DNA from 4 places in the Streptomyces sp. NPDC054770 genome. Region 1 is predicted to be linked to each of the others. Evidence: riboswitches for the same ligand, from Rfam matches in the RefSeq annotation. Region 1 holds a riboswitch; each other region holds the start of a gene.
What was found. A riboswitch is a leader RNA that binds a small molecule or an ion and turns the genes downstream of it on or off. The one in region 1 is predicted to bind cobalamin.
Positions count from the first base shown of each region.

Region 1 (8,693 bases):
CGCCGCGTGCCGGACCGACACCCCCTCGCGCTCCACGTACGACGCGCCCATCGCGGCCGCGTCAAGGAGCAGGTCGACCAGGTGGTCGTGGAGGAGGTTGACCTCGTCGACGTAGAGGATGCCCCGGTGCGCGTCGGCCAGCAGACCCGGCTCGAAGGCCTTCACGCCCTCCGCCAGGGCGCGTTCGATGTCCAGCGCGCCGACCAGCCGGTCCTCGGAGGCGCCGACCGGCAGTTCGACCATCCGCGCCGGGCGGGACTCGAAGGCACCGGGCGGGTTGTGCGGGCCGTCCGGGCAGGCCGGGTCCGGGGCGGCCGGGTCGCAGGAGAAACGGCAGCCGGCGACGACGTCCACGGTCGGCAGCAGCGCCGACAGGGCACGTACGGCGGTGCTCTTCGCCGTGCCCTTCTCGCCGCGCACCAGCACCCCGCCGACCGCCGGCGAGACGGCGTTCAGCAGCAGCGCGAGCCGCAGGTCGTCCTGGCCGACGACGGCCGTGAACGGGAACGGAGTACTCACTGGTCGTCGCCCTCCGAGTTGCCTTCCAAGTCGCCCTCCAGCTCCAGGTACGTGGCCCGCAGCCGCTCCAGGGTGTCCGCGTCCGGCTCGGCCCACAGGCCCCGGTCGGCGGCCTCCAGGAGCCGTTCGGTGATACCGCGCAGCGCCCACGGGTTGGACTTCTTCATGAAGTCCCGGTTCTCCGCGTCGAAGACGTACTCCGCGCTGAGCTTCTCGTACATCCAGTCGTCGACCACGCCCGCGGTGGCGTCGTAGCCGAAGAGGTAGTCGACGGTCGCCGCCATCTCGAAGGCGCCCTTGTAGCCGTGCCGGCGCATGGCCGCCATCCAGCGGGGGTTCACCACCCGGGCCCGGAAGACGCGGTGCGTCTCCTCGCCGAGCGTGCGGGTCCTCACCTGGTCGGGGGTGGCCGAATCACCCACGTACGCCTCGGGGTTGGTGCCGGTCAGATGGCGCACCATGGCGACCATGCCGCCGTGGTACTGGAAGTAGTCGTCGGCGTCCACGAGGTCGTGCTCGCGGGTGTCCACGTTCTTCGCGGCCACGGCGATCCGCTTGAACGCGGTCTCCATGTCCCCGCGCGCCGCCCGCCCGTCGAGCCCGCGCCCGTAGGCGTAGCCGCCCCACACCGCGTACACCTCGGCGAGGTCGGCGTCCGAGCGCCAGTTGCGGGCGTCGATCAGCGGCAGCAGCCCGGCACCGTAGGCCCCCGGCTTGGAGCCGAAGACACGGGCCGTCGCGCGCCGCCGGTCGCCGTGCTCGGCGGTGTCCTCGTCGGCGTGCGCCTTGACGTAGTTCTGCGAGGCGGGCTCGGCCAGCTCGGCCACCGCTCGCACCGCGTCGTCGATCAGCCCGACCACGTGCGGGAACGCGTCCCGGAAGAAGCCGGAGATCCGGACCGTGACGTCGATGCGCGGCCGGCCCAGCTCGGCCAGTGGGACCACCTCGAAGCCGGTGACGCGCCGCGACGCGTCGTCCCAGACCGGACGGCAGCCCAGCAGCGCCAGGATCTCGGCGATGTCGTCGCCCTGGGTGCGCATCGCGGAGGTGCCCCACACCGTCAGGCCCACGGACTTCGGGTACGCGCCGGTGTCCTGGAGGTAGCGCTGCACCAGCGAGTCCGCGAGGGACTGGCCGACCTCCCAACTCAGCCGGGACGGAATGGCCTTGGGGTCGACCGAGTAGAAGTTCCGGCCGGTGGGCAGGACGTTGACCAGGCCGCGGGTGGGGGAACCGGACGGGCCGGCCGGGACGTAACCGCCGTCCAGGGCCTTGAGGATGTGCCCGATCTCGTCCGTGGTCCGCGCCAGCCGGGGCACGACTTCGGTGCACGCGAACTCCAGCACGGCGACCGCGTCCGGGAGTTCGGTGCCGCCGAGGACCTCCCGTACCAGCGCGGGGCTCTCGGCGGCCGCCCAGTTCCGCTGCTCCATGCCCTCCGCGACCCGGCGGCACAGCTGCTCCAGCAGGTCGATCGCGTCGGCCGCCGTACGCGACGGACCCTCGACGAGATCCGTCAGCTCCACCGGCACCTTCACCGGCGCACCGGGCTCGGCCAGCAACTCCTTCTCCACCAGCCCGAAGTGGGCCGCGAAGCAGGCCCTGAGCCCCGGCAGCGCGTTGGCCTGCCCGCCCCACACCTGCGAGGCGCGCAACACCGCGAGCACCAGGTTCACCCGCGGCTCGCCGACCGGACCGCCGCCGAGAATGTGCAGGCCGTCGCGGATCTGCACGTCCTTGATCTCGCACAGATAGCCGTCGATGTGCATGACGAACGAGTCGAAGTCGTCCTCCTCCGGCTGCTCGTCCACGTGCAGGTCGTGGTGGAGCTCGGCCGCCTTCACCAGCGTCCAGATCTGGGCGCGGACGGCAGGCGCCTTCGTCGGGTCGAGATCCGACACCAGCGCGTACTCGTCGAGCAGCTGCTCCAGCTTGGCCAGGTCGCCGTAGGTGTCGGCACGGGCCATCGGCGGCACCAGGTGGTCGACGACCGTGGCGTGCCCGCGCCGCTTGGCCTGGGTGCCCTCGCCGGGGTCGTTCACGATGAAGGGGTAGATCAGCGGCAGTTCGCCGAGCACGGCGTCCGGCGCGCACCCGCTGCCGAGGCCGAGCCCCTTGCCGGGCAGCCACTCCATGGTGCCGTGCTTGCCCATGTGGACGACGGCGTCCGCGCCGAACGAGTTGTCCAGCCACCGGTACGCCGCCATGTAGTGGTGCGACGGCGGCATGTCGGGGTCGTGGTAGATCGCGATCGGGTTCTCGCCGAAGCCGCGCGGCGGCTGGATCATGACGACGACGTTCCCGAACTGCAGGGACGCCAGCACGATGTCCTCGCCGTCGACGTACAGCGAGCCCGGCGGCTCGCCCCACGCCTCGGTCATCGCGTCCCTGAGCTCCGGGTCGAGCTTCTCGAACCACGCCCGGTAGTCCGCGAGCGGCACCCGCGCGGGCGCGGCGGCCAGCTGCTCCTCGGTGAGCCATTCGACGTCGTGGCCACCGGCGTTGATGAGCCGGTGGATCAACTCGTCGCCCTCGGAGGGGTATTCGCCGACCCCGTACCCGGCGTCCCGCAGCGCGTCCAGTACCCGCACCGCCGAGGCGGGGGTGTCGAGCCCCACCGCGTTGCCGACCCGGGAGTGCTTGGTCGGGTACGCGGTGAAGACCAGCGCGATCTTCTTCTCCGCGTTCGGCTTGTGCCGCAGCCGTGCGTGCCGTACGGCGATGCCGGCGACGCGTCCGGCCCGCTCGGGGTCGGCGACGTACACCGGGACGTCGTCCGGTCCCTGCTCCTTGAAGGAGAACGGGACCGTGATCAGCCGTCCGTCGAACTCCGGGATCGCGACCTGCATCGCCGCGTCCATGGGGGAGAGGGCGGCGTCGGACTCGGCCCAGGCCTGCCGGGAGGAGGTCAGGCAGAGGCCCTGCAGCACCGGCACGTCGAGGTCGGCGAGCGCCCCGATGTCCCAGGCCTCCTCGTCGCCGCCGGCCGAGGCCTGCGAGGCGTGCGTGCCGCCGGCCGCCAGGACGGTCGCCACCAGCGCGTCGGCCCCGGCGAGGATCTCGTACAGCCCGGCGTCCGCCCCGCGCAGCGAACCGCAGTACACCGGAAGGGCGTTGGCGCCGTGTGCCTCGATCGCGTCGCACAGGGTGTCCACGAAGCCGGTGTTGCCGCTCAGTTCATGGGCCCGGTAGAAGAGCACCCCGACGGTCGGCCGGCCGCTCTCCCGGGTCCGGGTGCCGTGCACGCCGTACTCGGGCATCTTCTGCGGTTCGACGAACCCCTCGCCGGTCAGCAGGACCGTGTCGGACAGGAACCGGGCCAGCTCGGTGAGGTTGGCCGGGCCGCCCTCGACGAGGTACCTGAGCGCCTCGGCGACCACACCCGCGGGCACCGACGACTCGGCCATCAGCTCGGCGTCCGGCACCGTCTCGCCGCCGAGCAGCACGGTCGGGATCCCGGCGGCCTTCAGCGCGGCGAGCCCGTCCTCCCAGGCCCGCTTGCCGCCGAGCAGCCGTACGACGGCGATGTCCGCGCCCGCGACGAGCGCGGGCAGCTCCGTCGTGACGTCGACGCGCGTCGGATTGCCGATCCGGTAGTCGGCACCGGAGGCGGCCCGGGCCGCCAGCAGATCGGTGTCTGCGGTCGACAACAACAACACAGTGCTCATGCGGGCGCTCCCGGTGGAATGAAAGGCAGTCCTTGCGGCGCGCCCGACTCGATGAGCCGCCAGAGCGCGTCCGTGTCCGCGTGCTGTTCGATCAGGTCGCCGAGCCGGTCGAGCTGCTCCTCGCGCAGCGCGGCGAACGAGGTGTCGGGGGCCGGCACGAACCGGCGGCCCGCGGCGGCCGCCACCTCGCGCAGGAAGGCCCGGCGGAAACCGTCCGACTCCAGGGAGCCGTGCCAGTGCGTGCCCCAGGTCTGCCCGACCCGGCAGCCGTCCAGGAAGGGCTCCCCGCCGGTCACCTCACCGACCCCGTGATGGATCTCGTACCCCTCGACGTGCTCGCCGAGGGCTTCGCCCACCGGCCGGGTGAGGGTCTTCTCCCGGGCGAACCGGACGCGCACGGGCAGCACCCCGAGCCCGTCGACGGCCCCCTTGCGGCTCTCGACCTCGTCCTCGATGTGCTCGCCGAGGATCTGGAAGCCACCGCAGATGCCGAGCACCGGCCGTCCCTCGGCGGCCCGGCGCCGCAGCGCCTCGGCCAGCCCCCGCTCCCGCAGCCACTCCAGGGCCCGGACCGTCCCCCGGGTCCCCGGGATCACCACGAGATCGGCGTCGGCGAGTTCCTCCGGCCGGTCCACGAACCGCACCACGACGCCCGGTTCGGCGGCCAGCGCGTCCACGTCCGTGAAGTTGGACATCAGCGGGATCGCGCAGACGGCGACCCGCAGCACGTCCTCCCCGACGGGCGGGGCCGTGTTCGACTCGCGGACGGTTCCCCGCAGGGAGACCCGCAGCCCGTCCTCCTCGTCGATCCCGAGCCCGTGCCGGAAGGGGAGGACGCCGTAGGTGTGCCGCCCGGTGAGCCCGTGCAGCATGTCCAGCCCGGGTTCGAGCAGCGAGACGTCCCCCCGGAACTTGTTGACGAGGAACCCGGCGACATGCGCCTGGTCCTCCGGCGACAGCAGCGCCACCGTCCCGAAGAAGGAGGCGAAGACACCTCCGCGGTCGATGTCCCCGACGACGAGCACGGGCAGCCCGGCGTTCCGGGCGATCCCCATGTTCACGATGTCGGTCCGCCGCAGGTTGATCTCCGCCGGACTGCCGGCCCCCTCACAGATCACCGCGTCATACGTGCCCCGCAACTCGGCGAGACAGTCGAGCACGGTCCCGAGCAGCCGCTGCTGCCGCCCGCCGTGATAGCCACGCGCGCTCAGCTCACCGACCGGCCTGCCGAGCAGCACGACCTGACTGCTCTGCTCCCCGCCGGGCTTGAGCAGCACCGGGTTCATGAGCGCGGTCGGCTCCACCCGGCAGGCCTGCGCCTGCATGGCCTGCGCCCGCCCGATCTCGGCACCTTCGCGCGTGACGAAGGAGTTGAGCGACATGTTCTGCGCCTTGAACGGCGCGACTTTCACACCCTGCCGCACCAGCCACCGACAGATACCGGCGGTCACGACACTCTTCCCGGCATCGGAGGTGGTACCGGCCACGAGGAGGCCGCCGTTGTTCATGAGGAACCCCCCTGACGTCGTGAAAGCGCCCCCCGCAGCAGCGCCCCCGCCGCACTCACGCCCAACGCCAGCCACCCCACCCGCCGCGACAACCGCACCGCCCGCTCGATGTCCCCGACTTCCACAGCCCGCCCCTCCCCGTTCAGCACCGGCCGATGCTCGACCCGCCCGCCGTACGACAGCGTCCCCCCGAGCCGTACCCCCAACGCCCCCGCGAACGACGCCTCCACGGGCCCGGCGTTGGGACTCGGGTGCTTCGCGGCGTCGGCCCGCCAGGCCCGTACCGCTCCCTCGGTGCCGCCTCCGGCCACGGCGGCCAGCACGGCGGTGAGCCGCGCCCCCGGCCACCCGGCCACGTCGTCCAGCCGCGCGGAGGCCCACCCGAACCGCCGGTACCGGGCCGACCTGTGCCCCACCATCGCGTCCAGGGTGTTGACGGCCCGGAACCCCACCAGCCCCGGCACGCCACCCACGGCCCCCCACACCAGAGCGCCCACGACCGCGTCGCTCGTGTTCTCGGCGACGGACTCCACGACCGCCCGGGCGATCCCGTCGGCGTCCAGGGCCTGCGGATCCCGTCCGCACAGGTGCGGCAGCCGGGCACGGGCCGCCTCGATATCGCCCGCCTCCAGGGCCCGCCCGATGACGCGGGCCTCGCGGGCGAGCGAAGTGCCCCCGACGACGGCCCAGGTGGCAGCGGTGGTGAGCGCGACGGACGCGGCGGCGGACGGTCGTACGGCCCGCTGGGCCACGGCACCCAGCGCCACGGCGCCACCGGCACACACGGCGGTGTGCAGCGCGCCCCACCCGCGGTGGTCCCGCCACAGCACCCGTTCCACGGCCCCGGCCGCCCGCCCGAACACGGCGACCGGATGCCCCCGGCGCGGATCGCCGAGCAGCAGATCACCGAGAAGGCCGGCGGCGGCACCGTACGCGAAGACGCGATCGGCACCCATCGGCTCAGCCGGCCGCGGGGTCGGGGACGGTCCGGTTACTGCACCTCGGTCGGCAGCCGCGCATGGCGATATGTCCTCACTCAGGGTGTCCGCGCCCTGGTTCGACGAGACCGGCGGTGAGAGTTCCTGGCTCCCGGGGACTTGCTACCCCGGTGACAGTGGCGGGACCGCGCCGGATTCACACCGGCTTCCTCCCTTGCCGCCGTACATGGCTCCGGAAGTCCACCACGGCCTTGGAAGACCCGTCAACTTGCCGTTGACCTGCGGAGCTGTGGTGTGCTGAGGTCCACATCACTGATGCGCCGTCAGGCGGCCGAATAGGCGGTTTCTGGGCTCTTTCCCGGCCAGGAACCTGGGAACACTTGAGGGGAACAGGCGTGCGTGTACGCGTCGACCGGCGGTCTCGGACCGTCGGCTGGATGACGGTGTCCATGACCGTGTGGTTGCCAGCGGAGCTGGAGGAGGTGGGCGTGGTCGGCAGGGAGCTGTCGGGGCGGGCGTGGCGCAGGAGCAGCCATTCGAGCGGCGGAGGCGAGTGCGTGGAAGTAGCCCCGGGAAGTGACCGCGTGCGGGTCCGCGACTCGAAGTGGCGTCAAGACGCTGTGCTCGTCTTTCGTCACGCGGCGTGGTGTGGTTTTCTGACGGAGCTTGTGGACCCGGAGACGCGCGGCGGCTGAGTCACCGCGCGGGGGGACGGGAGGTACACGCATGGGAGACCGAGCCAAGGAATCCGCCGCTGCGCGGCTGGGTGATCGCGGTGTCCGCGGGGCGTGGCCGACGGCGGCCCTTCCGCTGGCGATCTACTGCTCGGTGGTGGGATTCCTCGCCGTCGGAGTGGGTGCGTTGGCGGCACTGCTGGTGCCGGATGGCGCGGCCCGCGGCCTGGTGTGGCTGGTGGTGACGGTCCTGGTGGCCGTGGGCGCCGGCCTGTGGTGGGGGCTGACCCCCGTCACTGAGCGGCTCCAGGTTCTGAACCGCCTTCTGGTGGCCGGTCAGATACGGCAGCGGCACCGCTGACGGGAGCGGCCGGGGCATCGGCGGAACGCCTGCTCAGCGTCCTGCCGAGCCCCGCACCCAGCGCCGTGAGGATCGCCGCGCTGACGGCGCCGACGACCGCCGTACTCAGGGGCGTCATGGAGCCGAGCGGGATGCTGGGTGCGACCCGCGCGGCGACAGTGATGCTGAGCAGCAGGACACTGCCGCACGCCGTGCCCAGCAGGAGCCGAGCCGACAGAAGCCGGATCTCTCCGGCCACTCTGGCGTTCTCCACCTGGATGAGCGCCTCCGCCCACTCCGGCCGTTGCATGGCGTAGGCCTTCAGGGCGGTGTCGTCGAGAGGGCGCGCACCGTTGTCCGAGGCGTTGGAGGCGGTGGTCGGCGGATCGCCGGACGCACCCGCCTCGGCCGACCCACGCAACCGACCCCACCAGGCCCGTATTCCGAAGACGGCCATCGGCCCTCCCCCGTCTCACGCCGGGCCGTAGCAGCCCGGATTCAGCCGTTGTCCAGACTCTCCCTGACCGTGTCGAGCAGCTCGATCATCCGGTCGCCTTCGTACGCGATGGCGCTGATCTCTTCGAAGCACTCCTGGTAACGGGCCGAGAGGCTCAGGTCGTCACGGCTGGACAGACCGCCCGCAGGACCCTCCAGGTAGAGCAGATCGTCGTCGTCCTTGAATCCCAACAGGATGAAAGGTGTGCTGACACTGAAATGCGCGCCGGCGGAGAACGGCAGCACCCGGACCGTCGTCCGGGGGTGGTCCACCAGCGTTTTGATGTGGTCCAGCTGCCGTCGCATCACCGCGGGACCGCCGACCTCCCGTCGCAGTGCCGCTTCGTCCAGTACGACGTCCACCTCGGGGCCGTGGTCGCCGTCGAAGAACCGCTCCTGACGGGTGATGCGCAGATCCACCTGCGGACGCACATTTGCTTCCTGCGCCGTGGCGGACTGCAGTGCTGTGGCGTAGTCCGCCGTCTGGAACAGACCGGGGAGGATGACGGGGTTGTACATGCGGATCGTGTCCGCCGCCCCCTCGTAGCCCA
Region 1 is NZ_JBSHBL010000020.1:719-9,411, reverse strand. It holds gene ACWGKQ_RS19400 (putative cobaltochelatase) at 1-519, opposite strand, end outside; gene cobN (cobaltochelatase subunit CobN) at 516-4,187, opposite strand; gene ACWGKQ_RS19390 (cobyric acid synthase) at 4,184-5,695, opposite strand; gene ACWGKQ_RS19385 (cobalamin biosynthesis protein) at 5,692-6,651, opposite strand; cobalamin riboswitch at 6,753-6,893, opposite strand; gene ACWGKQ_RS19380 (DUF397 domain-containing protein) at 7,071-7,328, shown strand; gene ACWGKQ_RS19375 (hypothetical protein) at 7,360-7,668, shown strand; gene ACWGKQ_RS19370 (hypothetical protein) at 7,601-8,104, opposite strand; gene ACWGKQ_RS19365 (helix-turn-helix domain-containing protein) at 8,146-8,693, opposite strand, start outside.

Region 2 (5,041 bases), on a different contig from region 1:
CGGTGCTCGGCCAGCAGCACCGTCGTCCCCAGGTCGTGCACCAGCCGCTGGAGCACGGCCAGCACCTCCTCGGCGGCGGCCGGGTCGAGCGCGGAGGTCGGCTCGTCCAGCACCAGGACCGCGGGATGCGGGGTGAGCACCGATCCGATCGCGACCCGCTGCCGCTGCCCGCCCGAGAGCGTGGCGATCGCCCGGTCCCGCAGCTCGGCGAGCCCCAGCAGATCGAGGGTCTCCTCCACCCGCCGTCGCATCACGGCCGGGGCGATCCCCAACGACTCCATCCCGTAGGCGAGTTCGTCCTCCACCGTGTCGGTCACGAAGTGGGCGAGCGGATCCTGGCCCACCGTGCCGACGACGTCGGCGAGTTCGCGCGGCCGGTGGGTGCGGGTGTCCCGGCCGGCGACCGTCACCCGGCCGCGCAGGGTGCCGCCGGTGAAGTGCGGCACGAGCCCGCTCACGGAGTTCAGGACCGTCGACTTCCCGGTGCCGGACGGGCCCACCAGCAGGACGAGTTCACCCTCCGGCACCTCGAAGTCGACGCCCTGGACGGCGGGTCGGGCCGCGCCCTCGTACGTCACGGAGACATCCTCGAACCGGATCACGACGGCTCCTTCGGCACGACGAGGGCGGGCAGCAGACCGAGCAGCACGGCGGCCGCGGGCCACAGCGGAAGCGTGGGGGCGACCAGCGGTACGACCCCGGGATGCAGGGCGTCCGGATCGCGCACGGACGCCAGGGTGAGCAGCGCGGCGACGGCGGCGCCCGCCCCGGACACCAGCCAGGCCCGCGCGTCCCACGGGTCCGGCCGGTACCGGGTGCGCGGCGAACGCCGGCCGCCGAGCCGCAGCCCCGCCAGCGCGGCGGCCACCCCGGCCGCCAGCACGGGCAGCCCGTAGCCGCCGCCCTCGGTGGTGAGCAGCCCGTACAGCCCCGCGCAGACGCCGAGCAGACCGCCGAGGGTGAGCGCGGCCGTCATACGGCGGACCCGGTCCGGGACGTCGGCGCCACGGCCGTACCCGCGCGCGTCCATGGCGGCGGCGAGGGCGACCGAACGCTCCAACGCGCCCTCCAGGACCGGGAGTCCGACCTGCAGCAGGCCGCGGATGCCGGAGTCGGGCCGGCCGCGCAGCCGGCGGGCGGCCCGCAGCCGCTGCACGTCGGCGACCAGGTGCGGCGCGAAGGTGAGGGCGACGACGACGGCCACGCCCAGCTCGTACAGGGCGCCGGGGAGGGACTTCAGCAGCCGGGCCGGACTGGCGAGCGCGTTCGCGGCGCCGACGCAGACGAGGAGAGTGGCGATCCTGAGGCCGTCGTAGAGGGAGAAGGCGAGCGCCTCGGCGGTGACCCGGCCGCCGAGGCGGATGCCCTGGGCCCAGTGCGGGAGCGGCACTTCGGGGAGGGTGACGAGGGTGTGCGCGCCGGGGACGGGGGAGCCGAGGACGACGGTGAAGACGAGCCGGACGAGGAGGACGGCGAGGGCGAGTCTGGCGAACGCGGCGTAGGAGCGGGACCAGGGCGCGGTGCGGGTGCGGCAGGCGGCCACGACGTAGGCGGTGACCGTGACGAGAAGGGCGAGGAGGAGGGGGTTGGTGGTACGCGACGCGGCGACCCCGAGGGCGAGGGACCAGAGCCACCAGGCGCCGGGGTGCACGGGGGAGCGGCGCTGCAGCCGGGGCACGGGGGGTTTCACTCGCCCGCGCTGGCGGGGTGCCGCCGCGCCCACCCGTGCCGCCCCAGCGGCACGACTGCCCGCAGCTGGGGGGTGTTCTGCGCGGGTGGCACGACTGTCTGTGGCTGGGGGGTGTTCTGTCCGGGTGGCACGACTGTCTGTGGCTGGGGGGTGTTCTGTCCGGGTGGCACGACTGTCTGTGGCTGGGGGGTGCTCTGCCTGGGTGGTGCGACTGTCTGTGGCTGGGAGGTGTTCTGCGCGGGTGGTGCGACTGCCCGCGGCTGGGAGGTGTTCTGCGCGGGTGGTGCGACTGTCTGTGGCTGGGACGTGTTCTGCCCCTGCGGCATGACTGCCCGCAGCCAGGTAGCCGGCGTGACTGCAGCGCCCCGTAAGGGGCGCGGGGAACTGCGCGATCAGCCCCCACCGGCCCGCGGTGAAGCGACTGCCGCGGTCACCCATTCCTGCGCCGCCGTGCCTGCCAGAAAGCCCCCGCGGCCAGGACCACGACAACTCCCACCCCGGCCACCAGCCCCAGCGACGGCCCGCTGTCCGGCGTACCCCCCGCCGCCACCTTCTCCCCGCAGCCCCGCTCCGGATACCCCCCGATCGCGCACAGCAGCGCGTTCGTGTCGTACCGCAGCGGCTTCGCCACCGTCGCCAGTGCCTCCGCCGTCGTCGCGTCCTCGGGCACCACCGCGCAGGCCGTCCGCCGCGCCGGCGGCTCCGCTCCCGACGGCGCGTCCGCCGTCGTACCGAAGTCGACGACCAGCCCCACCCGCTTCCTGCCACCGACGGCGGCCGTACCGGCACAGATCGTCCCGAAGTCCGCCGTGCCGCGCGGCTGCGACGCGTCCGCCGAGTCCTCGCTCACCGCGAAGCGGAACCCCTCCACCGAACCGTCGGCGGGCCGCGCGGTCGAGGGCCCCTGCGTGGCGTACGTCCAGCGTGCGCCGTCCCGCTCCCAGAAGGACCAGTAGCGGTACCCGGTGGCCGCCGCCGGCCCCGCACTCGTCGCGCACAGCGCCACCGCCGCCAGGAGCAGCAGCGCCGCACGGCGGACCGCGGTCACAGCTGCTGCTGCTTCCGGCGGCCGCTGAACAGGAAACCGATGCCGACACCGGCGACGAGACCGGTGCCGACGATCCACCACACGCTGCTGCCCGACTTCTTCTTCCCGGTGTGCCGCGCGGCAGCCGCCCGCGGGGCCGGGCCCGTCGCGTTCAGCGCCGTCACCAGGTCCGTACCGCCGAAGTCACGCGGATCCGCGCCCATCGCGTGCGCCGCGAGGATCAGTTCGGCGTACGCCGCCGGCCCGCTCTGCTTCGCCCACGGCGCGGCGTGCGCCTCCAGCCAGGCGTACGGCTTCTTCGCGGGCTTCGTCCAGCCCTGCGCGGCCATGGCGACCACCGCGTCGGCGGTGTTGCCGTAGTCCGGCTGGGGCTTGGCGCCGGGCAGCGTGGAGACGAGGTAGCCCTTGGCGGAGGTGGCGCCCGCCAGGTAGGCGGCGCCGTTGCGGGCCACCTCCACCCGGGTGAGGGCCTTGCCGGAGCCGGCGCAGACGTACCCCTCCGCCGGGGCCTTCCCCGCCGTCGCCGCGAAGCCCTTGCCGAGCGCGCCCAGCACCCCCGCCGCCGTGGCGTCCGCGTTGGCGGTCAGCTTCGCCGTCTTCTTGTCCGGCTGGTAAGCGAGGGCGCCGCCACCCTTCTCGGCGCAGGGGACGGACCACTTGGAGAGGAGGTCGTACGGCGACCTGTCCGCGTTCTCGCCGGCCGCCGCGAGCGCGCCGATGACCACGCCGGTGGAGTTGGTGTCGCTGGGCGAGCCCGGGGCGTAGCCCCAGCCGCCGTCCTTGTTCTGCTGCGACTTCAGCCAGCTCACGGCCTTCTCCACGGCGTCCTCATGGCCGCCGGCCGCCTCCAGTGCCTGTACGGCGGCCGCCGTGCTGTTCGTGTCGACCGACACCTTGGCGTCACAGGACGCCGTCGGTTCGGCGCGGAACATCGCGTACGAGCCGTTCGCGCACTGCTGCCCGGCCAGCCAGTCCACCGCCTGCACGGCCGGGGTCACGCCCACCGCGCGCTGGGCGAGCAGGGCGAGGGACTGGCGCCAGACGCCGTCGTACGTGGGGTCCGAGCTGCCGTACAGCCCTGCGGGGAGGGCCGCCGACGCGGACGGGGACGGGGCGTCGGACGCCAGCGCCGTCGTCACGGGCGCGGCGGTACCGATGACGGCGGTGGCGGCCAGCACCCCGGCGGTGCGGCGGAGGACGGTCATGGTCGGCGGGTGCCTCTCCCTGCGGGGAGCCGGGCAGCACGGGACACCCCGGCGGCTCGGCTCCGTAAACCTCGACGGTGCCGTGCGACGACGGGCGCCGACGCACATGAGCCGATCAACGTCCCGGGCGCGGCGGTCCGGCTTGCCACCTGTTGTGGCTCACGGTTGCGGGTCAGCGCCGGAATTGCACCGGCTTCCCCCCGTACGGGTGATGACGACCCGGCTACCTTACCGGCCGCCGCGGGGAAGCTGAGAGGGGGCTGTGCGGGGACCGTTTCGTTATGGTCGGGCCATGACGGGGAGACTGCTCGGCTCGGGGCGTTCGGCCGATGTGTACGAGATCGACGAGGCGTGGGTGCTGCGCCGGGACCGGGACGGCTGGGGGGACGCGGCCGCCGAGGGCGCGGTGATGGCGTACGTACGGGAGCACGGCTACCCGGCGCCCCGGGTGCGGCCGTCCGCGTCCCGTACCGAACTGGTCATGGAGCGGCTGTCCGGGCCGACCATGCTGGCGGCGCTGCTGGCGGGGGAGACGGACGCGGCGGAGGGCGGTGCGCTGCTCGCCTCGCTGCTGCGGCGGCTGCACGCGGTGCCCGGCCGGGACCCTGCCGACCCGGGCGCCCGGGTCCTCCACCTCGACCTGCATCCGGACAACGTGATGCTGACCCCGGACGGCCCCCGGGTCATCGACTGGACCAACGCCGAGGACGGGCCGCCCGGACTCGACTGGGGCATGTCCGCGGTGATCCTCGCCCAAGTGGCCCTGGGTGCCTACCCGTTGGCCCACGACCTGCTGACGGCCCTGCTCGCCGATCCGGCCGAACTGACCGCGGAGGGGCTGGCGGAGGCCCTGCGGCGGCGGGCGGCCAATCCGACGATGAGCCGGGCGGAAGTCGAAGTGCTGGGCGAGGCGGGCGAGTTGATACGGGCGATCGCGTTCTAGATCCCCAGCTGAGCGCCGGCGCTGCCCACGGCACGGCCATGAAGCGGCTTCCTTCTCGACTTCCTTTGCGGAAACGAGTTCCTTCGCCTTACTCGCCGTCGACTCCGACCGGGAGGCGCCCGCTCGGCGTCTCCCGGTCTTCGTGTGCACCGTCG
Region 2 is NZ_JBSHBL010000006.1:393-5,433, forward strand. It holds partial or broken gene ACWGKQ_RS07895 (ABC transporter ATP-binding protein) at 1-602, opposite strand, end outside; gene ACWGKQ_RS07900 (CbiQ family ECF transporter T component) at 599-1,678, opposite strand; gene ACWGKQ_RS07905 (SCO2322 family protein) at 2,121-2,738, opposite strand; gene ACWGKQ_RS07910 (prenyltransferase/squalene oxidase repeat-containing protein) at 2,735-3,943, opposite strand; cobalamin riboswitch at 4,058-4,198, opposite strand; gene ACWGKQ_RS07915 (phosphotransferase) at 4,236-4,886, shown strand.
Region 2: linked by a shared signal. The riboswitch ahead of ACWGKQ_RS07910 (prenyltransferase/squalene oxidase repeat-containing protein) and the one ahead of ACWGKQ_RS19385 (cobalamin biosynthesis protein) in region 1 are both predicted to bind cobalamin.

Region 3 (8,693 bases), on a different contig from region 1:
CGAGACCGGTGCCCTGACCCCCTGGGCCCAGTCGACCGGTACGGCGTCCGGCGTGGTCGCCTCCAACGCCCGCTCCGGCAGCTACGCGCTCCAGACCGGGGTCAGTGCCAGCGGTGCCATCCAGACGGTGAGCGGCCTCGCCGCCGGCGGCACCTATCTGCTGGTGGGCTGGGCCAAGGTGGCCACCGCCGGTGAGGAGGTCGCGGTCGGCGTGAAGAGCTTCGGCGGTACGGAGACGTATCTGCGGAGCTCGACCACGTCCTACGCCCAGCAGCCCGTCTTCTTCACCACGGGCGTCTCCACCACCTCCGCCGGTGTCTACTGCTACAAGAACTCCGGTTCGGCGGCCGGTTACTGCGACGACTACTCGCTGATCAAGCTGTCGTAACGGCAGCACTGCGGGGCGGGCCGGAGCGATCCGGCCCGCCCTTCCCGTCATCTGCGGAAGAGCTCGTTCAGGTCCGTGTGCGAGATCTGGTTCTCGGCGTACGAGAAGGTCCCGCGCTCCGCCAGCTCCTTCGCCGCACCCAGCAGCTGTGCGTACATCGCCCGTGCGATGCTGCCGCCCACCGTGACCCGGCGCACGCCGAGTTCGCGGAGGTCGGCCAGGGACAGGGCGCCGCCGGTCAGGCCCATCACCACGTTCAGCGGGCCGTCCAGCTCGCGCACCAGCGTGCCGATCGTGGCCGCGTCCGCCGCGCCGGGCACGAACGCGCAGTCGGCGCCCGCCGCCAGATACGCGTTGGCCCGCCGGACCGCCTCGTCGAGCGGGCCGCCGGTCAGCAGCACGTCGGTCCGGCCGACCAGGACGAACGGCTCGCCGGCCGCGTCGATCGTCTCGCGCGCGGCGCGGATCCGGTCGACCGCGAGCTCCGGGTCGTACAGCGGCCGGGCGCGGTCGCCCGTGAAGTCCTCGATGTTGCCGCCCGCGGCTCCGGCGCCGAGCGTCATCGTGATCGTCTCGGCCACGGTCTCGGGGGACTCCCCGAACCCGTCCTCCAGGTCCGCGCTCACCGGGATCCGTACCTCGGCGGCGATCTCCCGGATCCGGTCCAGCATCGTGGCGCGGTCGACCCGGCCGCCGCCGTAGTCGTGGTCCGCGCGGCCCAGGGAGAAGGCGATGCCCGCGCTGGTGGTGGCCACGGCCGGGAAGCCGGCCGACTCCAGGACGCGGGCGCTTCCCGCGTCCCACGCGTTGGGGAGCAGGAAGCAGCCTTCCCGGTGCGACTCGACGAAACGTACGGCCCGTTCTCGGCGTTGAGTGTCCACGCCGCCGAGTCTGTCAGCCGCCACTGACAATCGGGCGTCAGCGGCTCCCGGCGAGGTCCAGGGCGATGTCGGTGATCATGTCCTCCTGGCCGCCGACCAGCTTGCGGCGGCCGACCTCGACCAGGATCGCGCGGGTGTCGAGGCCGTGCCGGCGGGCGGCGGCCTCGGCGTGCCGCAGGAAGCTGGAGTAGACGCCGGCGTAGCCGAGGGTGAGCGTCTCGCGGTCCACCCGGACTTCGCGGTCCTGCATCGGTCGTACCACGTCGTCGGCCGCGTCCATCAGCGGGAACAGCTCGCAGCCGTGCTCCCAGCCCATCAGGTCGGCGACCGCGATGAACGCCTCCAGGGGGCAGTTCCCGGCCCCGGCGCCCTGTCCGGCGAGGGAGGCGTCGACGCGGGTGACGCCGTTCTCGACGGCGACGACCGAGTTGGCCACGCCCAGGCCGAGGTTGTGGTGGGCGTGGATGCCGAGTTCGGTGGCCGGGTCGAGGACGTCCCGGTAGGCGCGGAAGCGGTCGCGGACGCCGTCCATGGTCAGGCGGCCGCCGGAGTCGGTGACGTACACGCAGTGCGCGCCGTAGGACTCCATCAGCTTGGCCTGGCGGGCCAGTTCGGCGGGTTCGGCGAGGTGGGACATCATCAGGAACCCGGCCACGTCCATGCCCAGTTCGCGGGCGGCGGCGATGTGCTGGGCGGAGATGTCGGCCTCGGTGCAGTGGGTGGCGACGCGGACCGAGCGGATGCCCAGGGAGTGGGCCTGCTTGAGGTCGTGGAGCGTGCCGATGCCGGGGAGGAGGAGGGTGGTGGGGATGGATTGGTGCACGGCGCCCACGACCGCCTCGATCCACTCCCAGTCGGTGTGCGCGCCGATGCCGTAGGTGATGCTGGAGCCGGAGAGGCCGTCGCCGTGGGCGACCTCGATGGCACGGACTCCGGCGGTGTCGAGGGCGGCGGCGATGGTGCGGGCCTGGTCGACGGTGTAGCGGTGGCGGACGGCGTGCATGCCGTCCCGCAGGGTGACGTCCTGGACGTACAGACGGGTACCGGTCATCGGGACGCCACCTCCGGGGCTCGGTATGCGGCCATGCGCTCCGCGGTGCGCAGCGCGGCCGAGGTCATGATGTCGAGGTTGCCTGCGTAGGCGGGCAGGTAGTGGGCCGCGCCCTCCACCTCCAGGAAGACGGACACCTTCACCGCGTCGCCGGGGGCGAGGGTGCGCAGCGGGTCGTCGGCGGCCACCCGCTCGAACTGCACCTTCTGCTTGAGCCGGTAGCCGGGGACGTACGTCTGGACCCGGGCGACCATCTCCTCGACCGACGCCGTCACCGCCGCGTCGTCGCACTCGCCGACCAGGCAGTGCACGGTGTCCCGCATGATCAGGGGCGGTTCGGCCGGGTTGAGCACGATGATCGCCTTGCCGCGGGCCGCGCCGCCGACCTTCGCGATGGCGGCGGAGGTGGTCTCGGTGAACTCGTCGATGTTGGCGCGGGTGCCGGGACCGGCCGAGCGGGAGGAGATCGAGGCGACGATCTCGCCGTAGTGGACGGGTGTCACGGCGTTGACCGCGGCGACGACCGGGATGGTGGCCTGGCCGCCGCAGGTGACCATGTTGACGTTCGGGGCGTCCAGGTGGGCGTCGCCGTTGACGGGCGGGACGACGTACGGACCGAGCGCGGCCGGGGTGAGGTCGACGACCGTACGGCCGAGGGCGCGCAGCACCTCGTCGTGCCGGCGGTGGGCGCCCGCGGAGGTGGCGTCGAAGACGAGCGAGACGTCCTCGAACTCGTCCAGGCCGACCAGGCCGTCGACGCCCTCGTGGGTGGTGGCCACCTTCAGGCGCCGGGCGCGGGCCAGGCCGTCCGACTCCGGGTCGATACCGGCCATGGCGGCGATCTCCAGCGACTCGGAGAGCCGCAGGATCTTGATCATCAGATCGGTGCCGATGTTCCCGGACCCGATGACGGCGACCTTCGTGGTCATGCTGCTCCCTCGGTTCCCTCGGTGGCGAAGGCGACCCCGACCGTGCCGAGGCCTTCGATGCGTGCGGTGAACTCGTCGCCCTCGGCGGCTACCGCCATCGGGCCGAGCGCGCCGGTGAGCACGATGTCGCCGGCCCGCAGCGGGTCGCCGAGCCCGGCGAGGGTGGCGGCGAGCCAGCGGGCGGCGGTGAGCGGGCTGCCCAGGCAGTCGGCGCCGGTGCCCTGCGAGACGGTCTCGCCGTTCTTGCCCAGGGTCATCCGGACGCCCCGCAGGTCGACCCGGTCCAGCGGGACCGGGGTGCCGCCGAGGACGAACAGGCCGCTGGAGGCGTTGTCGGCGACGGTGTCGACGATCGTGATGTCCCAGCCCGCGATCCGGCTGTCCACGATCTCCAGCGCGGGCAGCGCGAAGGCGGTGGCCCGCAGCAGGTCGGCGACGGTCGGGTCGCGGTGCGGCAGGTCGGCGCCCAGGACCAGGGCGACCTCGGCCTCGACCTTGGGCTGGAGCAGCCGGCCGGCCGCGACCGGCTCGCCCTCGCTCACCGCCATGTCCGCGAAGAGGGCCCCGAAGTCGGGCTGTCCGACCCCGAGCTGCCGCTGCACGGCGGGCGAGGTCAGCCCGATCTTGCGGCCCACCAGCCGGCGGCCGGCGGCCACGCCCCGCTCCACGTGCAGCCGCTGCACGGCGTACGCGGTCTCGATGTCGCCCTCGGGGAGAAGGGCACGGACGGGGGCGCAGGGGGTGCCGGTGCGGGTGGCTTCGTCGAGGACGTCGGCCACCTTGGTGACGAGGTCAGAGCTCATGCCGACAGGTATAGGCGGACGCCGGGAGACGAGGCAAAATATGTTCCGTGACACGGAACAGCACTCAGGGAAACATGCTCGACAAGGCGGTCGCGGTCCTGGACTGCTTCCGCCCGGACGGCGGCGCGTTCCGCCTCACGGAACTGGCCGAGCGGTCGAAGCTGCCCAAGACCACCGTGTTCCGGCTCTGCGCCGAGCTGGTCCGGCTCGGCCTGCTGGAACGGGACGCGGAGACCTACCGGCTCGGCGGGGCGCTCTTCGAGCTGGGGTCGCTGGTGCCGCGCCGGCACGATCTGCGGGAGGCCGCGCTGCCGTTCCTCCAGGACCTCTTCGAGGCCACCCACGAGACCGTGCACCTCGGGGTGCGGGAGGGCCACGAGGTGGTCTACGTCGAGCGCATCCACGGCCACGACGCGCTGCGGCTGCCGTCCCGGATCGGCGGCCGGCTCCCGCTGACCTGCACCGGGGTGGGCAAGGCCCTGCTGGCGTTCTCGGGCGCCGAGCTGGTCGAGGAGGTGCTGGCGGGGCCGCTGCCGCGGCTGACGGCCCGTTCGGTGACGGAGCCTGCGCGGCTGCGTACGGCCGTGGAGCAGGCGCAGGTGGCGGGGCTGGCGTACGAGGAGGAAGAGGCCGCGGAGGGGGTCAGCTGTATCGCGGCGCCGGTTTTCGACGGGCCGACGGCGGTGGCGGCGCTGTCGGTGGCCGTGCCGTGCGGGCGGTTTCGGCCGGCTCAGCTGGCGCCTGCGGTGCGGACCGCTGCGTTGGGGTTGTCGCGGGCGTTGCGCTCGGGTCGGTGACCTGTTGGGGGACGTGGACGTTCGCCTACGGGGACGGGGGGCTCTGAGGACGGCGGGTGCGGGTTGTCTGTGGTTGATCGCGCCCACGCGGCGGAGCCGCATATCGACAACGCCCCGCGCCCCTTTCGGGGCGCTTCCCTCACGTGGGTCGTAAGGTGGACCCCGCAGCTGGTTCGTCCTGTTCGCCAGATGGGATGTCGTAAGAGGGAACCCGGTGGGAATCCGGGACTGCCCCGCAGCGGTGAGTGGGAACGACCGCCGTCATACGCACTGGGTCCACCGGATCCGGGAAGCGACGGCCAGTAGGAGTCTCGTCGGCTTTGTACGACGGGACGTGCCCGCGAGTCCGAAGACCTGCCAACTGCCCGTGTGCGAACCACTCGTGCGCGGACATCCCGGTGACCTCGTGGGCGGGTCGGCGTGCACATCGGAGGAGCGGTCGGGTACGACCGTCGCCGTCCGGTCCGTCATCCCTTCGCGCTCTCGTCCCGTCACCGGGATCTCAGGGAATCGTCTCGCGAAGGAGATCTCCGTGACAGCCAAGTCCGCAGCCGCGGCAGCCCGGGCCACCGTGTACGGCTACCCCCGCCAGGGGCCGGCCCGGGAACTGAAGAAGGCGATCGAGAGCTACTGGAAGGGCCGGTCCACCGCCGACGCCCTGCGGGCCACCGCCGCCGAACTGCGCCGGTCCACCTGGCGGCAGCTCGCCGGGGCCGGCGTCCACGAGGTGCCGACCGGCGACTTCTCGTACTACGACCATGTCCTCGACACCACCGTGATGGTCGGCGCCGTCCCCGCGCGGCACCGCGCCGCCGTCGACGCCGACGCCCTGGACGGCTACTTCGCCATGGCCCGCGGCACCCAGGACAGCGCGCCGCTGGAGATGACGAAGTGGTTCGACACCAACTACCACTACCTGGTGCCGGAGTTGGGCCCGGACACCGTCTTCGCCGCGAACTCCGCCAAGCAGGTGGGCGAGTTGCGGGAGGCGCTGGCCCTCGGGCTCGCCTCCCGGCCGGTGCTGGTCGGCCCGGTCTCCTACCTGCTGCTCGCCAAGCCGGCGCCCGGGGTGCCCGCCGGCTTCGACCCGCTCACCCTCCTCGACCGGCTGCTCCCGGTCTACGCCGAGGTGCTCGCCGACCTGCGGGCGGCCGGCGCCGAGTGGGTGCAGCTCGACGAACCCGCCCTGGTCCAGGACCGCACCCCGGCCGAGCTGAACGCCGTCGCCCGTGCCTATCGGGATCCGGGTGCCCGGCCCGACCGGCCGAAGCTGCTCGTCGCCTCCTACTTCGACCGGCTCGGCGAGGCCCTGCCCGTGCTGGCCAAGGCCCCGGTCGAGGGGCTCGCCCTGGACTTCACCGGGGCGGCGGCCGCCAACCTGGACGCCCTGGCCGCCGTCGGCGGGCTGCCCGGCAAGCGGCTGGTCGCCGGTGTCGTCGACGGCCGCAACATCTGGGTCAACGACCTGTCGGCATCCCTCAGCACCCTCGGCACCCTGCTCGGCCTCGCCGACCGGGTCGACGTGGCCGCCTCCTGCTCCCTCCTGCACGTGCCGCTGGACACGGCGGCCGAGCGGGACATCGAACCGCAGATCCTGCGCTGGCTGGCCTTCGCCAGGCAGAAGACGGCCGAGATCGTCACCCTCGCCAAGGGCCTCGCCCAGGGCCCCCACACCATCGCCGCCGAACTCGCCGCCAACCGCGCCGACCTGGCCTCCCGGGCGGCTTCACCGATCACCCACGCCCCCGGCGTCCGGGCCCGTGCGGCCGCCGTGACCGCTTTCGACGCCCGCCGCTCCTCTCCGTACCGGCAGCGTGCCGCCGCCCAACGCGCCCATCTCCGGTTGCCGTTGCTGCCGACGACGACCATCGGCTCGTTCCCGCAGACCGACGAACTGCGCACCGCGCGGGCGGACCTGCGGGCGGGCCGGATCGACACGGCCGGTTACGAGGAGCGGGTGCGGGCCGAGATCCAGGAGGTGGTCGCCTTCCAGGAGAAGACCGGCCTGGACGTCCTGGTGCACGGCGAACCCGAACGCAACGACATGGTCCAGTACTTCGCCGAACAGCTGACGGGATACCTGGCCACCCGGCACGGCTGGGTCCAGTCGTACGGCACCCGGTACGTGCGCCCGCCGGTCCTGGCCGGTGACGTCTCCCGTCCCGAGCCGATGACGGTCCGCTGGACGTCGTACGCCCAGTCCCTCACCGACCGCCCGGTCAAGGGCATGCTCACCGGGCCGGTGACCATGCTGGCCTGGTCGTTCGTCCGTGACGACCAGCCGCTCGGCGACACCGCCCGCCAGGTCGCCCTCGCCCTGCGCGACGAGGTGAACGACCTGGAGGCGGAAGGCACTTCGGTCATCCAGGTCGACGAACCCGCACTACGCGAGACCCTCCCGCTGCGGGCCGCCGACCGGGCCGGCTACCTGGCCTGGGCGACCGAGGCGTTCCGGCTCACCACCGCCGGAGTCCGTCCGGACACCCAGATCCACACGCACATGTGCTACGCCGAGTTCGGCGACATCGTCCGGGCCATCGACGACCTCGACGCGGACGTCATCAGCCTGGAGGCGGCCCGCTCGCACATGCAGGTCGCCCGCGAACTCGCCGCGCACGGCTATCCGCGCGAGGCCGGCCCCGGGGTCTACGACATCCACTCGCCCCGGGTGCCGAGCGCCGAGGAGGCCGCCGACCTGGTGCGGACCGGTCTGCGGGCCATCCCGGCCGAGCGGCTCTGGGTCAACCCCGACTGCGGACTGAAGACCCGCGGCTGGCCGGAGGTCCGGGCCGCCCTGGAGAACCTGGTCGCGGCGGCCCAGGCGGTGCGCGCGGAGCTGTAACCGGGTCCTGGTGCGGGTGCCGGACGGCGTACTGTCGTGCGCGGCCGGCATCCGCCCCCACCGCTGCCGCCGGCATGCGACGGACGACCATGGAGGAACCGCCCCGTGACCTGCCGAGTCATCCTCATAGCCCCGGCCATGACCCCCTCGTTGCGGCGGGCCCGCTTCGACGACGGTGACTCGATCGAGAAGCCCGGGGCGGTGACGCTGTCCCTGCCGGCCGCGGGCGCGGAGGTCCACTCCCCCAGCGTGCGCTGCCGGGAGACGGCGGCCGCGCTGGGCCTGGACGCCTCGGCGGAGCCCGAGCTGTCGGGCCTGGACGCGGGACGTTGGCGGGGCCGGACGCTGGAGGAGGTCGGCACCGCCGAACCCGACGCGCTGCTCCAGTGGCTGACCGACGCGGGCGCCGCACCGCACGGCGGCGAGTCGGTACGGGAGTTGTGCGCGCGGGTCACCGGGTGGCTGGACCGGACGGGCCTGACCATCGGCAGGACGGTCGCCGTGGTGGAGCCGGAGGTGGTGCGGGCCATGGTGCTGCATGTGCTCGGGGCGCCCGAGGCCGCGTTCTGGCGGGTGGACGTGCCGTCGCTGTCGGCGACGGAGATCACGGGCGGACCCGGGCGCTGGAACCTGCGGCTCGGCCAGGTCGGCGGCTAGCGGGTGTCCGGTGGAGCGCCGGAAATGCGGTGGAGCGGTGCGCCCCGTCCTGCCTAGGGTCGCGCCATGACCACCCGCACCTTCCGCGTCACCGTCCGCGGCGTCTTCGACGGCCTCAGCGCCGGACAACGCGCCGAACTGCTCTCCCGGGCCGCCGAGCACGACGTGCTGCGCGCGGCCTTCACGCCCGAGGGCCACCTCAGCTACGACATCGCCGCCCGCCCGGCCTTCACCTTCCGCTTCCAGGACACCGGGGAGGAAGAGGAGGACATCCTGGAGGCGACCGAGCGCGCCGAGGAGGCGGCCAGGGCGTGGCTGACCGAGCGCGGCTACGGCTACAAGAAC
Region 3 is NZ_JBSHBL010000027.1:63,306-71,998, forward strand. It holds gene ACWGKQ_RS23570 (carbohydrate binding domain-containing protein) at 1-388, shown strand, start outside; gene ACWGKQ_RS23575 (isocitrate lyase/PEP mutase family protein) at 436-1,269, opposite strand; gene dmpG (4-hydroxy-2-oxovalerate aldolase) at 1,307-2,320, opposite strand; gene ACWGKQ_RS23585 (acetaldehyde dehydrogenase (acetylating)) at 2,317-3,249, opposite strand; gene ACWGKQ_RS23590 (2-keto-4-pentenoate hydratase) at 3,246-4,052, opposite strand; gene ACWGKQ_RS23595 (IclR family transcriptional regulator) at 4,127-4,849, shown strand; cobalamin riboswitch at 5,002-5,225, shown strand; gene metE (5-methyltetrahydropteroyltriglutamate--homocysteine S-methyltransferase) at 5,382-7,691, shown strand; gene ACWGKQ_RS23605 (histidine phosphatase family protein) at 7,797-8,348, shown strand; gene ACWGKQ_RS23610 (DUF6204 family protein) at 8,415-8,693, shown strand, end outside.
Region 3: linked by a shared signal. The riboswitch ahead of metE (5-methyltetrahydropteroyltriglutamate--homocysteine S-methyltransferase) and the one ahead of ACWGKQ_RS19385 (cobalamin biosynthesis protein) in region 1 are both predicted to bind cobalamin.

Region 4 (8,693 bases), on a different contig from region 1:
CACCCGGGACAACAGCACCAGCGCGATGAGCAGTTCCCGGCTGGGACCGGGCGGCTGCAGCGCCTCCTCGACCAGTTGCCCGGCACCCCGCTCCCCCAGCTGGTCCAGCAGGCGGTAGCCGAAGTAGGCCTGGATGATGCTGTGCGGGAAACGGACCCTTCGCCCGGAGCCCTCCACCAGTTTGAGTCTGCCCGCCTGCGCCGCGAGACGGGCGAGGCCGGCCTGGCACTGGTCCATGTTCCCCGTGCGCAGCCGTCGGCGTTCCTCGTCGCCGAGCCGCTCGCACAGCGCGTCCCAGATCTGCTGTCGGTGCCAGTCGGAGAGGAGGTTGCCGTCCTTGCCGTAGTGGTCGAACACCCGGTCGGCCCACACGCGTTCCGCCAGGGCCCGGGCCCGCCGGGCCGGACCGGGGTGCAGGACCTCCGGGGCGAGCAGCTCCGGGAGGCCGACCTCCAGCTTGTCCTGGAGCAGGCCGACACAGGCCAGGGCCGAGACCAGCTCAAGGGCGTCGCGGCGCTCCTGCGGGGCCAGCGCGACGTCCTCGCGCAGCTTCCCCTCGCACAGCGCCTCGGCCCAGCTCTCCAGCAGCCACAGCCGCAGGGTGGCCCGGTCGCGGCTGCGGGCGTTCAGGTGGTGGGGATCGTGGTCCGCACGGTTGTGGTCCAGGGCTCCGCGCCGGTGGAGTTCGCGGGCGATCTGGAGGTAGATCGGCGACTCGGTCACCTCCGCCGTCTCCACGATCCAGTCCACCCGGCGCTCGTCGCTCTCCCGTACGCCCGCCTCGACGAAGCGAACTGCCGCGTCCTCACCGAGCGGTTCCAGTTCGACGATCGCGGCCGAGGTGTTCTCCAGTGGGCTGTGCGGCCGGGAGGCGATGACCAGGGGCAGCTTCTCCTCGTGGGCGCGTTCGATGGCCTGGCGGATGACGTTGTCCCGGTTCTGCTGATGGCCGTCGTCGAGGAGGGCCTCCTCCAGGCCGTCGGCGAGGACGACCGGCTTGTCGTCGGCGAGGAGTTGCTGCCAGACCCGGTCGGTCTTGGTGCGCGCCAGGATGCCCTTGGGCGCCTCCTCGGCGAAGCGCCGCCTGGCCAGACGCTCGAAGTTGAGGTCGCCTCCGTCCACCGCGTCCCTGAGCCGGATCGGCACCGGTACGGCGTTCTGCCGGGCCAGGAGTTCGGTGAGCCGTACGAGGACCGCGGTCTTGCCGGCGCCGACGCCGCCGACCAGCAGATAGGGCCGGCGCGTGTCGCGCTCCCGCAGCCGTTCGGCGATGACCTGTGCGACCTCGTCCCGGCCCACGATCTCGGCCGTGTCGGGACCCGCGGTGGGCACCAGCCCGCGGGGATCCCGCAGCGCCTTGGCGAGGTAGCGCCGTTTGGTCCACCGGTACCACCAGAACAGGAACAGTGCGGCGGCGACGGAGGCGGCGAGGATCGGGCCGACGAACCTGCTGACGGTGTCGAACCCCACGCTGTTGCGCTTCCGCCATGACTCGAATCCGGTCGTCTCGCCCGTGGCGAGGATGTACAGCCCCTCACCGGTCCAGGCGAGCATGGCCAGCGCGGCGACCAGCCAGACCGCCCTCGTGACGTTGGCGTAGGAGACCCAACGGTGCCACTTCCTGGGGCGGGTGGCGCCGTGACGGGCCTCCAGACGGATCGTCAGGGCGTGCCAGCGGCCCATGAGACCGGATCCGACCCGGTTGCCCGCGCGTCGCAGGTCCAGTGTCGCCATCGGCGCGTCGCGCGGAAGCTCCTTGCCGGGCGGGTGCCGGACGACCCTCGTCATGGTGCCTTCTCCTTACGCGTTCCCGGAGTGTTCTCGGAACGGCGGACCCGCGGGCACCGGCACCTCCTTCCATGGAATCACTCCCGGCACAGCCCCCAACCCGGGCGCCCCACCGGGGAAATCGAGAGGTTTCCGCAGGCGGGAGTCCGGCAGACTCGGGCCATGGACATCGTGATACGGCGGGCGGAACCCGGTGAGTACGAGCCCCTCGGCGAGATGACCGCCCAGGCCTACCTTCTGGACGGCCTCCTCGACTACGGCGAGGGCGACGAGTACCTGCCCGTGCTGAAGGACGTGGCGAGCCGGGCGGCCGCCGCCGACGTGCTCGTGGCCGTGTCCGGCGAAAAGCTCCTCGGCGGCGTCACCTTCGTCGCCGGCCCCGGCCCGGTCGCCGACATCGCCCGCCCCGGCGAGGCGGAGATCAGGGCGCTCGCGGTCGCACACGAGGCCCGCGGCAAAGGCGCCGGCGAGGCCCTCGTACGGGCCTGCATCGACCGCGCACGGGCCACCCGGGGCTGCACGGCCGTCGTCCTGTCGAGCCAGCGAGGCATGCACACCGCCCACCGTCTCTACGAACGTCTGGGTTTCGTCCGCACACCCGACCGGGACTGGAATCCCGTACCGCACCTGGACGACATCACTCTCCTCACCTATGAGTTGACGCTCCGACACCGCCACGACACAACATCTGGGGGTGACACGACAACCCGGCACTAGATGTATGCTCATGCTCGCTGTCGCCGCAGGGGAATCCGGTGCGAATCCGGAACTGTCCCGCAACGGTGTACTTGTGCATGTTCGTGCACAGGAATCAGTCCGAGGACCTGCCGACAGCACGCCCAGCCACCCGGCGCGGGCGTTCTGACGTCCGGGCCTCGCGGAGTGGGCCAGGGTCTCGACGTGTGCCCACGCGCGCTCGTGCTGCCCGCTGCCCTCCGCCAGGCCCCGAGCCCAGCGAGGGAGAGTCCCACGTGACCATCGCGCCAGCCGACCCGGCTTCAGCGGTCATCTCTGCCGAAGAGGACGGTCCCGGTACCGCGCTGCTGCGGACCCTGACCGAGCTGACCGCCGACCTCCCCGACGCCGACCCCGGCCGGGTCGCCGCCGCCGCGTTGCGCGGCCGGTCCGCGCGGGCCGACGAGGCGGAGTTGCGCGAGCTGGCCACCGAGGCCGCCGCCGGCCTCATCTCCGAGGACCCCGCCTACTCCAGGCTCGCCGCCCGGCTGCTGACGGTCTCCGTCCGTGCCGAGGCCGCCTCGCAGGGCGTGACCTCCTTCACCGAGTCCGTCGCCGTGGGGCACCGGGAGGGGCTGATCGCCGACCGGACCGCCGAGTTCGTACGGCTGCACGCCCGCCGCCTCGACACCCTCGTCGACCCGGCCGCCGACGACCGCTTCGGCTACTTCGGCCTGCGCACGCTGCACAGCCGCTACCTGCTCCGGCACCCGATCACCCGCAAGGTCATCGAGACCCCCCAGCACTTCATGCTCCGGGTCGCCGCCGGCCTCGCCGAGGACACTGCGTTCAATTCGAAGACGGGCGCGAGGTCGGTGGACGAAGTCGCCGCGCTCTACGGCCTGATGAGCCGCCTCGACTACCTCCCGTCCTCCCCCACCCTCTTCAACTCCGGCACCCGGCACCCCCAGATGTCGTCCTGCTACCTTCTGGACTCGCCGAAGGACGAGCTGGACTCGATCTACGACCGCTACCACCAGGTCGCCCGCCTCTCGAAGCACGCCGGCGGCATCGGCCTGTCGTACTCCCGGATCCGCAGCCGGGGTTCGCTGATCCGCGGCACCAACGGCCACTCCAACGGCATCGTGCCGTTCCTGAAGACCCTCGACGCCTCGGTCGCCGCCGTGAACCAGGGCGGCCGGCGCAAGGGCGCGGCCGCGGTCTACCTGGAGACCTGGCACTCCGACATCGAGGAGTTCCTGGAGCTGCGCGACAACACCGGCGAGGACGCCCGCCGTACCCACAACCTCAACCTCGCGCACTGGATCCCGGACGAGTTCATGCGCCGGGTGAACGCGGACGCGCAGTGGTCGCTGTTCTCCCCGGCCGACGTGCCCGAACTGGTCGACCTGTGGGGCGAGGAGTTCGACGCCGCCTACCGCAGGGCCGAGGCGGCCGGCCTCGCGCTCAGGACCATTCCGGCCCGTGACCTGTACGGCCGGATGATGCGCACCCTCGCGCAGACCGGCAACGGCTGGATGACCTTCAAGGACGCGGCCAACCGCACCGCGAACCAGACGGCCACCCCCGGCCATGTCGTCCACTCCTCCAACCTCTGCACGGAGATCCTGGAGGTCACGGACGACGGCGAGACGGCGGTCTGCAACCTCGGTTCGGTCAACCTCGGCGCGTTCGTCGACAAGGCGGCAGGTGACATCGACTGGGAGCGGCTGGACGAGACCGTCCGCACCGCCGTCACCTTCCTCGACCGGGTCGTGGACATCAACTTCTACCCGACCGAGCAGGCGGGCCGGTCGAACGCCAGGTGGCGGCCCGTCGGCCTGGGCGCCATGGGCCTCCAGGACGTCTTCTTCAAGCTGCGGCTGCCCTTCGACTCCCCCGAGGCCAGGGCCCTCTCCACCCGGATCGCCGAGCGGATCATGCTCGTCGCCTACGAGGCCTCCGCCGACCTCGCCGAGCGCAGCGGCCCGCTGCCGGCCTGGGAGAAGACCCGCACCGCGCAGGGCGTGCTGCACCCCGACCACTACGGCGTCGAGTTCACCTGGCCGGAGCGCTGGGCGGCGCTGCGCGCGCGGATCGCGACGACCGGTCTGCGCAACAGCCTCCTCCTCGCGATCGCGCCCACCGCCACCATCGCGTCCATCGCCGGTGTCTACGAGTGCATCGAGCCGCAGGTCTCGAACCTCTTCAAGCGCGAGACGCTGTCCGGCGAGTTCCTCCAGGTCAACTCCTACCTGGTGCAGGACCTCAAGGACCTCGGCGTCTGGGACGCCCGCACCCGCGAGGCGCTGCGCGACGCGAGCGGCTCGGTGCAGGACTTCGCGTGGATCCCGGAGGACGTACGGCGGCTCTACCGCACGGCGTGGGAGATCCCGCAGCGCGGCCTGATCGACATGGCCGCCGCCCGCACCCCGTACCTGGACCAGGCCCAGTCCCTGAACCTGTTCCTGGAGACGCCGACCATCGGCAAGCTCTCCTCGATGTACGCGTACGCCTGGAAGTCCGGGCTGAAGACGACGTACTACCTGCGCTCGCGCCCGGCGACCCGGATCGCCCGCGCCGCACAGGCCGCTGTCCCCGTGCAGGCCGCCCCGGACCCCGAGGCCGTCGCCTGCTCCCTTGAGAACCCCGAGTCCTGCGAGGCCTGCCAGTAATGACCAGCGACAACAAGAACCTTCTCGACCCGGGCTTCGAACTGACCCTGCGCCCGATGCGCTACCCGGACTTCTACGAGCGCTACCGGGACGCCATCAAGAACACCTGGACCGTGGAGGAGGTCGACCTCCACTCGGACGTGGCCGACCTCGCGAAGCTCACGCCCGCCGAGCAGCACATGATCGGCCGGCTGGTCGCCTTCTTCGCGACGGGCGACTCGATCGTGGCGAACAACCTGGTGCTGACGCTGTACAAGCACATCAACTCCCCGGAGGCGCGCCTGTACTTGTCGCGCCAGCTCTTCGAGGAGGCCGTGCACGTCCAGTTCTACCTGACCCTGCTGGACACCTACCTCCCCGACCCGGCGGACCGCGCCGCCGCGTTCGCCGCGGTGGAGAACATCCCCTCCATCCGCGAGAAGGCCGAGTTCTGCTTCAAGTGGATGGACTCGGTGGACAACCTGGACCGCCTGGAGTCCAAGGCCGACCGCCGCCGCTTCCTGCTCAACCTCATCTGCTTCGCCGCGTGCATCGAGGGCCTGTTCTTCTACGGCGCCTTCGCGTACGTCTACTGGTTCCGCAGCCGGGGTCTGCTGCACGGTCTCGCCACCGGCACCAACTGGGTGTTCCGTGACGAGACGATGCACATGAGCTTCGCGTTCGACGTCGTGGACACCGTGCGCAAGGAGGAGCCGGAGCTCTTCGACGACGAACTCCGGCAGCAGGTCACCGACATGCTGCGGGAGGCCGTCGAGGCGGAGCTGCAGTTCGGCCGGGACCTGTGCGGTGACGGTCTGCCGGGCATGAACACGGACTCGATGCGCCAGTACCTGGAGTGCGTCGCCGACCAGCGGCTCGGCCGCCTGGGCTTCGCCCCGGTGTACGGCTCGGAGAACCCGTTCTCCTTCATGGAGCTGCAGGGCGTGCAGGAGCTGACGAACTTCTTCGAGCGCCGTCCGTCCGCGTACCAGGTGGCGGTGGAGGGCACCGTCGACCTCGACGAGGACTTCTGAGCCGCCTGCCGGCTGCTTGAGGTCGAGTGCGTCCCCGGCCGACACCGTCCGCGAGGTGGTCGTCGTGCCGGGGAAGCTAGGCGGTCAGGGACCTTCCGCGGTGCTGGGTTTCCCGGCGGTGGCCGGCCCCCTCGGTCCGCCGCGCCTCCCTGATCTGCCGGTCGATGCGCCGGTCGCGCAGGATGCCGAGCACGGAGGGGAGGGCCATGAGGACCAGGATGCCGAGGACCAGGACCATTCCGATGAGACCTTCGATCTGGTTTCCGTTCATGGACACCACTCTCGCGCCGAATGCTCCTTACCGTGAGTGGCAGCACTGCCACACACCCTCGAATTACTGCCAGCGAAGAGGCACACTGGCAGCATGCTGAAGAACGTGGCCACGGTGCTTCTCGACGGTGTGCATCCCTTCGAGCTCGGGGTGGTCTGCGAGGTCTTCGGCCTCGACCGCTCCGACGAGGGGCTGCCGGTGTACGACTTCGCGGTGGTCTCGGCGGAGGGACCGGCGCTCGGCACCCATGTGCCGGGCCTCACCGTCTCCACGCCGTACGGCATCGACCGGCTCGAGGAGGCGGATCTGATCGCGGTGCCGGCCTCGGACGCCAACGTCGCCCGGGACTATCCCCCTGAGTTGCTCGCCGCCCTTCGCCGGGCGGTGGACCGGGGGGCCAGGGTGCTCAGCGTCTGCTCCGGCGTCTTCGTGCTCGGCGCCGCCGGGCTGCTGGACGGGCGCCGGTGCGCCGTGCACTGGCGGCACGCGGACCTGCTGGCCCGCCGTTTCCCGCGGACCCGGGTCGAGCCGGACGTGCTGTACATCGACGAGGACCCGGTGATCACCTCGGCGGGCACCTCCGCCGGCATCGACGCCTGTCTGCACATCGTGCGCAAGGAGCAGGGGCCGGAGGTCGCCGGGAAGATCGCCCGGCGGATGGTGGTGCCCCCGCACCGGGACGGCGGCCAGGCCCAGTACATCGAGCGTCCGCTGCCGGAGGGCCCCTGCGACACGGTCGGCGGGGTGCTGGCCTGGATGACGGAGCACCTCGACGAGGAGGTCACCGTCGAGCAGCTGGCCGCCCGCGCCCTGATGGCCCCGCGCACCTTCGCCCGCCGCTTCCAGCAGGAGACCGGCACCACGCCGTACCGCTGGATCCTGCGGCAACGGGTGTTGCTGGCGCAGGAGTTGCTGGAGGGGACGGACGAGACGATGGACGCCATCGCGGGCCGGACCGGCTTCGGGACGGCGGCCGCGCTGCGGCACCAGTTCGTGAGGTCCCTGGGTACGACGCCGAACGCCTACCGGCGCGCGTTCCGGGGCCCTGAGGCCGCCTGAGCGCGCGCCGGTATCAGACGTGACCCGCCGGTCGGCGGGTCACCAGGGCACGGGTGCGAGCAGCAGCCGGTGCGGGCGCAGGGTGATGCCCACCCGGGTGGTGTCGTTCGACCCGGCGACCTGTTCGAAGCGGTACTTGGCGCACAGGGCCGCGGTGATCAGGCTGAGCTGGGTCATGGAGAAGTGGTCGCTGGGGCACTTGCGGTTGCCGACGCTGAAGGGGCTCATGGCGTACTTGGGCACGTCCCCCGCCCGCTCCGGCAGCCACCGGTCCGGGTCGAAGTCGAGGTGCCCGGCGTACGAGTGCGGGTCGCGCTGGACCGCGTAGGGGCTGTAGACGATGTCGGCCCCGGCCGGAATGCGATAGCCGCCGAGCTCGGTGTCGGCCTTGGCGCGGCGCGTCAATATCCATACGGCGGGCCGCAAACGCATCGCCTCGACGACGACATTGTTGGTGTGCGTGAGCCGGCGAACGTGCTCAAAACCAACCGGTTGACCGCCCGTCACCGATTCGACCTCGGCCCGCACCTTCTCGGCGTGTTCCGGGTGTTCGGCGAGCACCTGGAGCAGCCACATGATCGTGGAGGCGACTGTTTCGCTGCCGGGGGTGAGTATCGCGACCACCTGGTCGTGGATCTCCTGTTCCCCGATGGGCTCGCCATTCTCGTCCTTCGCCGCGAGCAATGCCGTCAGCAAATCGTCCGGCTTTTGACCAGATGCCCGGCGCTCGGCGACGATCTCGTCGACCAGGAGATGCAAATCGGCCAGCGCCCGGTTGAATTCGCGGTTGGCCGGCAACGGCAGCCGGTACAGCGGGCCGAGCGGTACGACCATCCGCCGGTACATACCGCGGAAGACGCTCGCGAGGTCGACGCTGAGCCGCTCGGCGCGCTCGTCCATGTAGTCGCCGCGCAGCAGGCAGCGGGCGGCGATGCGGACGGCGACCCGGAAGGACTCGGAGGTGCAGTCGACGGTGGCGCCGGGCTGCCAGCGCTCGGTCAGGGCATGCGCCTCCTCCTCCATGACCGGCCCGTAGGCGGGGATCGCGGAGAGGTTGAACGCGGGCTGGATGGTCCGGCGTTGGCGCCGGTGCCGGGGTCCGTTGGCGGTGGCGACGCCCTCCTTGCCGAGCAGCCCCTCCAGGGACTCCCACAGCGGGCCGGCGATGATGAAGTCGGGGTTCAGGGCGAGGGCGCCGGTGAGTTCCGGGGT
Region 4 is NZ_JBSHBL010000050.1:18,270-26,962, reverse strand. It holds gene ACWGKQ_RS34290 (ATP-binding protein) at 1-1,788, opposite strand, end outside; gene ACWGKQ_RS34285 (GNAT family N-acetyltransferase) at 1,951-2,505, shown strand; cobalamin riboswitch at 2,510-2,634, shown strand; gene ACWGKQ_RS34280 (ribonucleoside-diphosphate reductase subunit alpha) at 2,760-5,138, shown strand; gene ACWGKQ_RS34275 (ribonucleotide-diphosphate reductase subunit beta) at 5,138-6,151, shown strand; gene ACWGKQ_RS34270 (hypothetical protein) at 6,228-6,422, opposite strand; gene ACWGKQ_RS34265 (helix-turn-helix domain-containing protein) at 6,516-7,481, shown strand; gene ACWGKQ_RS34260 (bifunctional albaflavenone monooxygenase/terpene synthase) at 7,521-8,693, opposite strand, start outside.
Region 4: linked by a shared signal. The riboswitch ahead of ACWGKQ_RS34280 (ribonucleoside-diphosphate reductase subunit alpha) and the one ahead of ACWGKQ_RS19385 (cobalamin biosynthesis protein) in region 1 are both predicted to bind cobalamin.